Regions from separate parts of the Gordonia sp. IITR100 genome, predicted to be linked through region 2. Evidence: riboswitches for the same ligand, from Rfam matches in the RefSeq annotation. Region 2 holds a riboswitch; the other holds the start of a gene.
The links. A riboswitch is a leader RNA that binds a small molecule or an ion and turns the genes downstream of it on or off. The one in region 2 is predicted to bind cyclic di-AMP.
Positions count from the first base shown of each region.

Region 1: another riboswitch for cyclic di-AMP. It lies ahead of B1818_RS17970 (transglycosylase family protein); the one in region 2 lies ahead of B1818_RS11445 (C40 family peptidase).

Region 1 is NZ_MVKV01000014.1:117,272-123,111, forward strand. Features, by position in the region: gene B1818_RS17950 (hypothetical protein) at 93-365, shown strand; gene moaC (cyclic pyranopterin monophosphate synthase MoaC) at 371-922, shown strand; gene B1818_RS17960 (molybdenum cofactor biosynthesis protein B) at 915-1,406, shown strand; gene B1818_RS17965 (molybdenum cofactor biosynthesis protein MoaE) at 1,403-1,849, shown strand; gene B1818_RS17970 (transglycosylase family protein) at 2,019-2,639, opposite strand; cyclic di-AMP (ydaO/yuaA leader) riboswitch at 2,646-2,862, opposite strand; gene B1818_RS17975 (hypothetical protein) at 3,088-3,336, opposite strand; gene moaA (GTP 3',8-cyclase MoaA) at 3,348-4,436, opposite strand; gene B1818_RS17985 (flavin reductase family protein) at 4,450-4,995, opposite strand; gene B1818_RS17990 (hypothetical protein) at 5,001-5,210, opposite strand; gene B1818_RS17995 (cold-shock protein) at 5,441-5,840, shown strand, end outside.
Region 2 is NZ_MVKV01000006.1:92,218-98,057, forward strand. Features, by position in the region: gene trpD (anthranilate phosphoribosyltransferase) at 1-474, shown strand, start outside; gene B1818_RS11430 (Lrp/AsnC family transcriptional regulator) at 521-799, opposite strand; gene B1818_RS11435 (DEDD exonuclease domain-containing protein) at 826-2,625, opposite strand; gene B1818_RS11440 (hypothetical protein) at 2,904-3,134, shown strand; cyclic di-AMP (ydaO/yuaA leader) riboswitch at 3,242-3,474, shown strand; gene B1818_RS11445 (C40 family peptidase) at 3,491-4,177, shown strand; gene B1818_RS11450 (NlpC/P60 family protein) at 4,408-5,445, shown strand; gene B1818_RS11455 (hypothetical protein) at 5,454-5,840, shown strand, end outside.

The DNA of each region.
Region 1 (5,840 bases), on a different contig from region 2:
CCTGGGGCGTGACCTGTGTTGCGACGACCATAGCCCCGGCACGGGACTTCCGCCCCGGACACGGGTCTTGTTCATTCGAACGGCATGGCACAATGCACGACGTGGCAAACAAATCTGGCGCTGAAACACCCTCCTCCGGCGAAGCGGGGGCCGGCACCGGCAAGGTCGTCGAATCTGCCAAGGGCAAGAAGCACTACGTCGACAACGGCTGGCCGCAGGACGAGAACGGCGATGCCGCCGAGCACGCGGTCTCCGAACTCGCGACCCACATCTCGGGTGCGTTGTCGCCGTTCGGCGACACCGAGTTCCCGCTTCCGGTCGACGACCTGCCGTTCGTGCAGTCGAAGACCATCGTCAACCGCTGACGTCGATGCCGCCCACCGGGACTGACGAAGGTGGGTCGGACGCCCGGGACACCGGGCCGGCCGGCGGCTCCCGGTTGAGTCATCTGGACGAGTCCGGAACGGCCCGCATGGTCGACGTCGGCGCCAAGCCGACGACGAAGCGTCGCGCCGTCGCCGCCGGCACGTTCCACACCACCGCCGAGGTGATCGGTCTCCTCAGCGAGTCGCGGCTGCCCAAAGGAGATGTGCTGGCCACGGCGCGCATCGCCGGGATCATGGCGGCCAAACGCACCGACGAGCTGATCCCGCTGTGCCATCAGCTGGCGTTGTCGTCGGTGGAGGTCGACTTCGCGATCGGCGCCGACACGATCGAGGTCACCGCGACCGTGGCGACCTCCGGCCAGACGGGTGTGGAGATGGAGGCGTTGACAGCGGTCGCAGTCGCCGGGCTGACACTCCACGACATGGTCAAGGCCGTCGACCGACGGGCGCAGATGGACGGCATCCGCCTGCTCGCCAAGACCGGCGGCAAATCCGGCGACTGGTACCGCGAACCGTCTGACCCGGCTCATGACTGACCAGAGAACTCCTCGCGTGGCGCGCGTCGTCGTCGCGTCGAACCGCGCCAGCAGCGGTGTCTACGAAGACCGGTCCGGACCGATCATCGAGGCCTGGCTGGTCGAGCAGGGCTTCACCGTCGACGAGTGCGACGTCGTCGCCGACGGCCCGCCGGTCGGCGAGGCCCTCCGCGCCGCGATCTACGCCGAGGTCGACCTCGTCATCACCACGGGCGGAACGGGTTTGACGCCCACGGACCGGACTCCGGAGCAGACCCGCCCGCTCCTCGACGTCGAGATCCCGGGTCTGGCCGACGCCATCCGGTCGGCCGGGCTGCCGACGGTGCCCACCGCGGTCCTCTCACGCGGACTCGCCGGAATCGCCGGGACGACCCTCGTCGTGAACCTGCCCGGTTCGACCGGCGGGGTCCGCGACGGGCTCGGCGTCCTCGCCGGCGTCGTCCACCACGCGCTCGATCAGATCCGCGGAGGCGACCACCGATGACCCGAGAGGCCGGCTCGCACGTGGTGCACACCGCGGTCGTCGACGAGCCGATCACGCTGGCCGACCACGAGGCGATGGTCATCGACGCCGCCGAAGGTAAAGCCGGTGCGGTGGTCGGGTTCGTGGGCGCGGTCCGCGACCACGACGGCGGCCGCACCGTGACCGCGCTGCATTACTCGGGGCATCCCACGGCGACGAAGGTCCTGGCCGAGGTCGTCGCGGAGGTCTCCGCGGTCCACGGGGTGCGCGCGGTCGCGGTGTCCCACCGGGTCGGCGACCTCGTCATCGGCGACATCGCGTTCGTGGTCGCGGTGGCGGCCGACCATCGTCGGGCGGCGTTCGAGACCTGCTCGCGCCTCGTCGACGAGGTCAAGGCCCGCCTGCCAGTCTGGAAACACCAGTTCTTCGACGACGGCACCGACGAATGGGTCAACTCGGCCTGACCCCGCCCCCCGCTGGTTGAGCTGACCCCCGCTGGTTGAGCTGACCCCCCGCTGGTTGAGCTGACCCCCGCTGGTTGAGCTTGTCGAAACCAATGGAAAAGGGCCCCGCACGGATGGTCCATCGTGCGGGGCCCTTCGTCTGGGTCCCAGATCAGGCGTCGAGCGGCGATCAGGGGTTGGGCAGCAGGTGCTTGTTGTCGTTGAACAGCTTGATCTGGTCCTGGTTCAGCGTGACGCCGCTGTCCTTGGCCGCCTGCCAGAGGTTCTTGATCTCGGGGCTGACGCCGGCCTCGGTGAGGGCGTCGGTGACCTGGTTGGCGACGTCCTCGGTGGTCTTCGCCAGGTCGACGCTGCCGTTGCCGCCGGGGAGCACCGGGGCGATCTCACGCGGGGTGTCGGTCGGCGCGCTGCGCGGGGTCGAGCCCGACAGGCCGGTGCCACAGGTGGGCCAGGCACCCTTGCCCTGCGAACCGAGCACACGCTCGGCGACGACGATCTGCTCCTCGCGCGAGGCCTGATCGGCGGTTGGGGCGAACTCGCCGCCGCCGTGGCCGGTCCAGGTGCTCGGGGAGAACTGCAGGCCGCCGTGGTAGCCGTTGCCGGTCGCGATGGCCCAGTTGCCACCGGATTCGCACTGCGCGACCTGGTTCCACTCGGCGTCGGTGGCCGCATTGGCGGTACCGGTGCCCAGGAGGGCTGCTCCGCCGCCGAGGACCGCGCCGGTGAGGGCGACCTTGGTGATGGTCTTGGCGGCCGTGCTGGTCGTCTGCTTGCGATGACGTCCGGACATGTCTGTGTTTCCTCTCTCCACGCGCCTACGAAGTCAGCTGTCGGGTTCGAGCGAGAGGTGCTCGGTCCCGGGTCGTCGTGGTGGTCGCCGCGACTTCCGGGACTTAACCCCGAGGACACCTGGTGTGGTGCCCGGTCTCAGGGGATGAGGTTGGGTCCCCCGTCCTCGTTCCTAGATTGCTTGTCGTTCCCACCGGCGGAACGAGGCTCGGCGCGGCCGGTGGGACGTTATGTCTTGGTTGCTGTGTCGTGACCTCCGAGGAGGACGCTTCGAACAGTACGTCGTTCGTTGGACTGAATCACCTGCTTGGACGCAAGCGATTTTCGGCCCGGATCCGGGTCTTCCGACCCACTTCGGCCGTCATCCCAGTTCAACGGGTTAGTGGCCGTCCCGTGCCCATCCTGTTACCGCACCGTGATGTGACTAAGGTCACAGGCCGGGTGTGGCGTCAGCCACCGGCAAACGGGGGGAGGACGTCGAGTGTCGTGCACGTGCCGAGCGCACGCGTCCGATCGGAGAACGCGATCTCGTCGCGCAGATACGAGCAGCGTTCGAGAACCGTGGCGAGGGAGGGGTTTCCGGCGGCGAGGATGCCCTCGAGGGCGCCGAGCGGGGTCGACGGGTCGACGTCGATCACCTTCTCCTCGGCACCGGCCGCGGCGCGCGCGGCCGCGAAGAAACGAACTGTGAGCTGCATCGGACGCGAGCCTAGCCGCCGATCGCCGACATCGGCCGATCCGGTTGGGTGAAGCCCGCCGCGTTCACTTCGTGGCCCGCCGCTTTCGCCCACATGTTCGCGCGCCACAGGCGCGCGAGGGCGGCGTCGATCTCGTCGTCGGGGAGGGTGCGCAACGCGTGCCGCACGTCGGTTTCCGACGTCGCGAACAGGCAGTTGCGCAGTGATCCGTCCGCGGTGAGCCGGGTGCGGTCGCAGTCCCCGCAGAACGGCCGGGTGACCGACGCGATCACCCCGACGCGTGCCGGGCCGTGCGCGCCGCGGTGGCCGTCGACGAGCCACGTGGCGGCGGGCGCGCTCCCACGTGGCGCAGGGTCGGGCAGCAGGGTGAACCGCTTCCGCAGGGTCGCGAGGATCTCCTGTGCGGTCACCATCTGTGCTCGCTGCCACGCATGGTCGGCGTCGAGTGGCATCTGTTCGATGATGCGCAGCTCGTAACCGTGCTCGAGACAGTAGGCGAGCAGGTCGGGGACTCCGGGCAGGTCGCTGCGGTCGGGTACCACGGCGTTGACCTTGACCGGGTCGAGCCCGGCGCGGCGGGCCGCCGCCAGGCCGTCGAGCACATCGGACAGACGGTCCCGGCGCGTGATCTCGGCGAAGCGGGCCGGGTCGATGGTGTCCAGCGAGATGTTGATACGGCCGAGGCCGGCGTCGACCAGACCGCCGACCCGCCGGGTCAGTCCGAGTCCGTTCGTCGTCATCGCGATCTCGGGCGACTGCGGGAGGCCCGCGACGGCGGCGATGACGTCCTCGAGGTCGCGGCGCAGCAGTGGTTCGCCGCCGGTGAATCGGATGCGCTCGATTCCCAGGTGGCGCACTGCGACGGTGAGCACCCGGATCAGTTCGTCGGTGGACAGCACCTGGTCGGTGGGCATCCAGTCGAGGCCCTCGGCCGGCATGCAGTACGAGCACCGCAGATTGCAGCGGTCGGTGACCGAGACCCGGAGATCCTTCGCGACCCGACCGAAGGTGTCGAGCAACGGCCCGTCGGTGGGCGCGTCGGAGGTCGCTGCTTCCCGCGGGGAGCGGGGCAGCGGCAGTCCGAGGCCGACCGTGCTCATGGTGCTGGGCGACTCACTTCCGGGTCGGGTCCGTGCGCGCCTCCAGGGCGCGGAAGGTGCTGGCGTGGAAGACCAGGGGCTCGATGTCGGGATCGGCGCGCAAGGTCCCGATCTCCAGCAACACGACGGTGTGGTCGCCGGCCTGGATCTCGTTGTGGATCGTGCACGACAGGTGGGCGGCCGCGTCGGGCACGAAGACCGCCCCGCGATCGGTGCTCAGCGGCGTGATGCCGTCGAACCGGTGCTCCGACGACCCGGCGAGCTGCTTGCAGAGTTCGATCTGGTCGCCGGCGAACACGCTGACCCCGATGGCCGGTGCGGTACGGATCCGCGGCCAGGTCGTCGAGGTGTTCTGGACGCAGACCGAGACGAGCGGCGGGTCGAGCGACACGGTGGTGAACGAGCTCGCGGCCATTCCGATCAATGTGGTCGAATCCCCGTCACGCTGTTCGCAACACACCGCCACGACGCCCGACGGGAAACAGCTGTACGCGTCACGCAGCGCCCGCCCGTCGGAGACGGGGGAGAGATCGGGGGTGGTGTCGATGGTTGTGGTCACGGTCCTCACCTGGCTCGGCGTCCGGCACGGAGTGCGTACACCAGGCCCAGGACGAAGCCCAGCGGTGCGCACATGGTCAGCAGATAGACGGCGGTCGGCGCGGTGTCGCCGCCGGTCACCAACGGTGTCAGGAACAACGCCACGATCGCCAGAATTCCGATCATGAACACGACCCCGGCAGCCTGCAGCAACCGCGGGGAGGATGTCTTCTGCATACCCGCCACGGTAGTGCAACGCGCGCCGGTGCGACGCCGCGCGATCCGTGCCCGCCGGGTAATGGTGTGACCGCGCGGTGGGGCGTTGGCTAGGATGGTCCGAAGCAGGCGCCTTGCATCCGTCTGGGCTCGCACGGTCTTCCACCGTCCGGGCCGCGAGATGGGTGACGGCGTCTTTTGTCGTGACGGGTCGTTTTTCGACAGATCTAGAACAGATGAGGGTGAGCACAGTGCCGACCGGCAAGGTGAAGTGGTACGACGCGGACAAAGGCTTCGGCTTCCTCTCCCAGGAGAGCGGTGAGGACGTCTACGTCCGTTCGGCAGCGTTGCCCGACGGAGTCGAGGCGCTCAAGCCGGGCCAGCGCGTCGAGTTCGGCATGGCCGCCGGTCGTCGCGGCCCGCAGGCGTTGAGCGTGAAGGTGCTCGAACCGGCACCCAGCGTCTCCAAGAACGTGCGCGAAGCCGCCCGCAAGGACGTGAAGCGGCACACCCCCGACGAACTGCACGGGATGGTCGCCGACCTCATCACCCTGCTCGAGGGCAAGGTCCAGCCGGACCTGCGCAAGGGGCGTTACCCCGACCGTAAGACCGCACAGCGGATCTCCGAAGTCGTGCGTGCCGTCGCGCGGG
Region 2 (5,840 bases):
GGCTGCGCCTTTGCCGACCTGGCGCCGGTTCTGGCGCGGGCTTTCGCCGAGCGCGGCGGCTCCGCGCTGGTGGTCCGCGGCGACGACGGTCTCGACGAACTGACGACCACCACCACGTCGACGGTCTGGCAGGTCGTCGCCGGGCAGGTGAACGAACTCACCGTCGACCCGACGGATCTGGGGATCGCGCGCGTGGAACTCTCCGCCCTGCAGGGGGGAGACGCGACGGTCAACGCCGCGATCGCCCGCGAGTTGCTGGCCGGGACCACGGGCCCGGTCCGGGACGCGGTGCTGCTGAACTCGGCCGGCGCCATCGTCGCGTTCGAGCAGGAGGCCCCGATGAGCTCGGCGGAACTGACCGATGCCCTCGGCGCCGCGAAGGAGCGTGCGGCCGATGCGATCGACGACGGTGCCGCCGCCGACCTGCTGCAGCGGTGGGCTGAGCTCAGCGGCCGGCTCGCCGCGCCCGCCTGACGGTCACGCTGCCCCGAAATCCTTGTGGGGCTCAGTGTTCGGCGGGTCAGTTCTCGCCGATGGAGAAACCACCCTCGACGTCGGAGCTGGAGTAACTGCGGAACGCGATGTGTGTCGCGCTCTTGAGAACCCCCGGTAGCCGGTTGATCTGGCCGGTGACGACCGTCGCGATCTGTTCGTGGTCACGGACCCGGATCTTCGCGATCAGATCGACGTCGCCCGCACAGGAGTACACCTCTTCGACCCCGGGGATGTCGGCGACGGCCTGGGCGGTCTCCGGGATCCGGTGGATGTCGGCCTGGATGAGGACGATGGCGGTGATCATGCCGCCAGCCTAGTGGTGCGTGGCCCTCAGCTCGCCTGCCGTGTGCGAGAGTCGGCGACGGGTCTGGCCGCACGTGCGTCGTGCGCCGACTGCGACCACCCGAGCCGGCGTTCGGCGGAACCGGCGGGCAGGGCGACCGGCTCACTCGTCGACACGATGCGCGCGCCCGGTTCGGTCATCCAGCGGTACACGAGGCCGACCTCCTCGGCCGGCGCGCCCCGCAGCGGACCGGGGGCCGGTAACACGGTCTCCGCGGCTGCGACGAGCGCGTCGACGACGGGCATGGGCGAGACGCCGCGTCGGGCGCGTCCGGCGGCGGCGAGACGTCCGTACCGGATGACCGCGAACTGCCAGCCGCGTTCACCGTCGGGCCGGGCGACCACGATCTCGGCGATCGCGCACAGCGCGGCCAGTCGCTGGCAGAGGGCGAGGGCGTCGATCGTGAGCGCGAGACGGTCCCGATGCCGCGCCGCGGTCTCGAACATGTGGGCCTGGGCAAGGTCGGTGAGGTGCGCGGTGAGGCCGTCGAGGAGTTCGTCGGCCTCACCTCGCATGAGCCGGCGGGCCGCGGTGACCCGGGGAGAGTAGTCCGGCACCGTCTGCGGCTGCGCCGTGGCCGCACGGCAGGACCCCGGCCGCCGCCTCCCATCGGCCTCGGGACACCAGTGGTAGCCCGTCGCGCCGAGCCGTGTCGTGCACGTGCGCAGACCGGCGGCCGCCGAGATCACGTCGGCGACGGTCGCCGCGTTGTTGCGGTTGCCCACCGGGCCGATCGACTCGTCGGTGGGTGTTCGGCTGACCTTGAGCCGGGGGAAGCGTTCCTCGGTCAGGGTCACCCACCAACCCTTGTGCGGCTGGGTCGATCGTCGGTTGTACGCCGGTGCGTGCGCGCCGAGGAGCCGGAGTTCGCGGACGGCGGCCTCCAGGGCGTGGGAACACTCCACGACGTCGACCCGTTGGGCGAGGAGCACCATCTCCGCGATGCGGCGGCGCGGGTCGTTGCCACTGAAGTACGACCGGACCCGGCGGCGGAGGTCCACCGCGGTGCCCACGTAGAGGACCTCGTTCGACGGGCCGCGGAACAGGTACACCCCGGGACGGGCCGGGACATGGTCGGCGAGTGCGCGTTTGGCGCGCAGGCGCGGGTCGGTCTTCGGGAGATACGACGTCAGGTCGCCGACGGTCGCGATGCCCTGATTGCCGACGCGCTCGAGGAGCCGGTGGAAGACCTCCACCGTGGCGCGCGCATCGTCGAGCGCCCGGTGGGTGGGCCGCACGGAGACGTCGAACAGGTCGGCGAGCGCGCTCAGCTTGACCGTCGGCGCCTCGTCACGGCTGAGGATGCGCCGGGCCATGGTCACCGTGCACAGGCTGAGGCTGAACGTCCACGGCAGGTGGAGCCGGATCGCGTTCTGCCGAAGGAAACCCATGTCGAAACGAGCGTTGTGGGCCACCAGGATCGAGCCGCGGGCGAACTCGAAGAACGACGGCAGCACCGATTCGATCCGGGGGGCGTCGGTCAGCATCGCGGTGGTGATGCCGGTGAGGGTCACGATCTGCGGGGGGATCGGCCGGCCGGGGTCGACCAGCGTGGCGAACTCGCCGACCACCTCGCCGCCGCGGATCTTGACCGCGCCGATCTCGGTGATCCGGTCGCGGACCGGGTCGGACCCGGTGGTCTCGAGGTCGACGACGACGAGGGTCGTCTCGAAGAGCGACCGGTCGCTGAACTCGTTCGACGTCTCACCCGTGGCCCCCTGGTCGGCGGCCTCCAGGTCGGCGAAGGTGAGCTGCCCCGCGGGCGAGCCGTCCACGCTGGTCTGCATCACCCGGCGAACACTAGTTCGATCCACCGACATCGCGACCGCGACGCTCCGACATCGTGTCGTGTGACCCGTGTGACTGCTGTGTCGATCGCTGTTCGACGGACTTGTCGGTGGGCGCCCCTAGTCTCCACCTGGACGTGAGAAATGCGGTCTTCTCACGGTCACAACGACCCGTAACGGGGCCGACGCGGCCCGCCCTCGCCAGATGAGATGGAGATCACATTATGTACGTCGATTGTGCGCGCTGCCCGGCTCGTCCCGTCGCTTGCGACGGGTGCATGATGACAGTGCTGTTTGGTGGTCCGAGCTGGGACGATATGCCGCACGAAGGTGGAGGTTCGGTAACGGCGGCCACCTCGGACGCGGATGCCGAACTGGACCTCGCCATCGATGTTCTGCAGGCTGCTGCAATGGTGACCAGCGCCGCTGCACGATCTGCAAGATCCGCCAAAACCGCAGTTCAGGTGCCGGATCGACGCGCCTCTGTGACCGTCCTCAGGGCAGGCTGAGAAGCGGCCGAGGTTTGGCTGTCCGTCGCCTGGTGGACAGAGCGCATCCGATTTCGTAACCTTTCTGAGACCTTTGCGGAGCGTCCCGCTTCAACAGAAGTGGTCCGCAGTAGTCACCGCTCAATCGCCCTCGCGGGCGAACCGGGGAACCACAACCTTCGGACGGGCTCGTCGGAGCGCATCACCACTGATGCGACTCGGTCGAAACCGATCCGAATCGGGGTGAATCGCGTTGCCACGCATGAGTGTCCAGTGGATACCTCATGCGCGAAAAACGTGTAGGGCCACTCTTCCGGCCCGAACCCGACAGCTAACTCGGTCGGCGGTAGAGGAAGATCTGAAGGAGAACTCGCTTCGTGGCCAAACATCGTTTGGAACAGCCCAATCGTGGCAGCACGGTCGCCAAGAAGGCGGTGATCGCTGGATCGATCACACTCGGTTCGCTCGCCGCAGCCGCCGGCCCTGCTCTCGCCGCCCCGGTCCACACCCCGCTGGGCACTTTCGAGATCCCGGCCCTGCCCGGCGCGAAGGCCCCGGAGACCAAGCCCGCGCCTGAGGCCACGCCGGTGAAGAAGTCGCCCGCCGCCACGGTCGAGATCCCCAACCTGGGGCAGTTCACCGTGCCGGGTATCGCGCCGGAGCAGATCCCGCAGCAGTTCCGCCCGCAGGGTGGTGGCGCGCCCCTGGGCCAGCCGCAGCTGACCGCCGGTCAGAAGGCCGTGAAGGCCGCCGAGAGCAAGATCGGTGCGCCGTACTCCTACGGCTCCGCCGGCCCCAACGCATTCGACTGCTCGGGCCTCGTCTACTGGTCCTACAAGCAGGCCGGCAAGAACATCCCGCGCGACAGCTACGGCCAGCTCGGCGGCGGACGCGCGGTGTCGTACTCCGAGGCCAAGCCCGGCGACGTCATGATCTTCAACGGTGGCGGCCACGCCGGCATCTACGTCGGCAACGGTCAGTTCGTCCACTCGTCCAACTACGGCACGCCGGTGAAGCGCGACGCCGTCAAGGAGTGGACCCTGACGGGCATCCGTCGGTACTGACGACAACTGAACACGAACAGACTGAGCACGAAGGTCTCTGGACGGGCGGATCGCGTGGATTGCGATCCGCCCGAACCAGTCCCGGGGGCCGGTCGGCCGCCTAGGGTGGTCGACGGGACGCGGGGTACGGGTGCAGGGGCCCGGGATGCTCAGGGATCGACGAGCACACACGAGGGAGTGAGTAGACCGTGCTGATCGGGGAGGGGCGTGGTCGCGCGACGCGGCCGAGGATGCGTTCGGGTCCGCTGATGGTGGCGCTCTGTGTCCTGTCGGCGTTCGCCGTTCTGGCACCGACCGTCGCCGGCGGCGTCGGGGACGCCCGTGCGGTGCCCGCGCGCTCGGCCGATCAGCTGCTCGACCGCTACAAGCAACTGGGCATCGACGCGGAGAAGACCACCGAGGCGATGCACAACGCCAAGATCGAGTACGACAAGCAGCGCGGCATCGTGGCGGCGGCCAAGAAAGCCGCGGCCGAGGCGCAGCAGACGCTGGACACCAGCCGCGCCCAGCTCGCCGTGCACCAGAACCGAGTCGACGCGATCGTCCGCGCCAGCTATCAGGGCGCGCGGGTCAGCGGGCTGTACGCCGTGATGGTCAGCGACTCCCCGCAGGCGCTCCTGGACCAGATGTCGGGTCTCGACATGATCTCGCGTCAGGCGTCGGTGGACCTGACCGCGATCAAGAAGGTACGGGCCAGGACCGCCATCGCGAAGAAGGATGCCGAGCGCACGGCGGTGGCCGCCTCCGAGGCGGTCTCCCGCGCCGAACGGGTCCGTGGTGACCTTCAGACGAAGCAAGCCGACCTGCAGCTCCAGGCGATCCAGATCCGGTCGATCTACAAGTCGATGACCGGCAAGCAGTTGGCGGCTCTGCGCGGTCCGACCTTCGACTTCGATCCGCGACTGGTGCCCAAGGGCACCGCCGCCGGGCTGATCGCCACCCACGCCGCGCTCACCCGGATCGGTGACCCCTACGTGTGGGGCGCCACCGGACCGAATTCGTTCGACTGCTCGGGACTCATGGTGTGGGCGTTCCGGCAGGCCGGCAAGACCATCCCGCGATCGAGTCAGGCGCAGATGGCCGGTGGTCAGCCGGTCGAGAAGAACGATCTCAAGCCCGGTGACCTGGTCATCTACTATCCCGATGCCCATCACGTCGGTATGTACGTCGGTGACGGCTATGTCATCCACGCCTCGACCTTCGGCGTTCCGGTCAAGGTCGAGCCGCTCGACGAGGCCGGACCGTACAACTCTGCCCGCCGGTTCTAGTCCCACCGGTGACCTCACCGCGCGGGCGCGCCGGCCTCGTCTCGGCCGTGGTCGTTCTGGTCATCGCAGTTGCCACCGCGTGCGGCACGGTCGACGTGCCCGACGGGCCCGGCTCGTCCGCAGCGCCCGTGTCGTCGAGCCCCGCGGTCAACGTCTACGCGCGTGATCGTGCGGCGGGCGTGACGCGGTTGCTCGACGCGCTCACCGAAGCGGTGCGTTCCGGGGATGTGCGGGCGATCGGCACCCTCGTCGACACCGCTGCCACTCCGGCGTTCAAGGACAGATTCGTCACGGCCGCCGCGGGTTTCGCGCCCAGCCGGTTCACGCCGCGGAACGGTCGCAGCGGCACCCTGCGGTTCGCACGGTTCGGTTATCAGCTTGCGCCCACCGAAGAG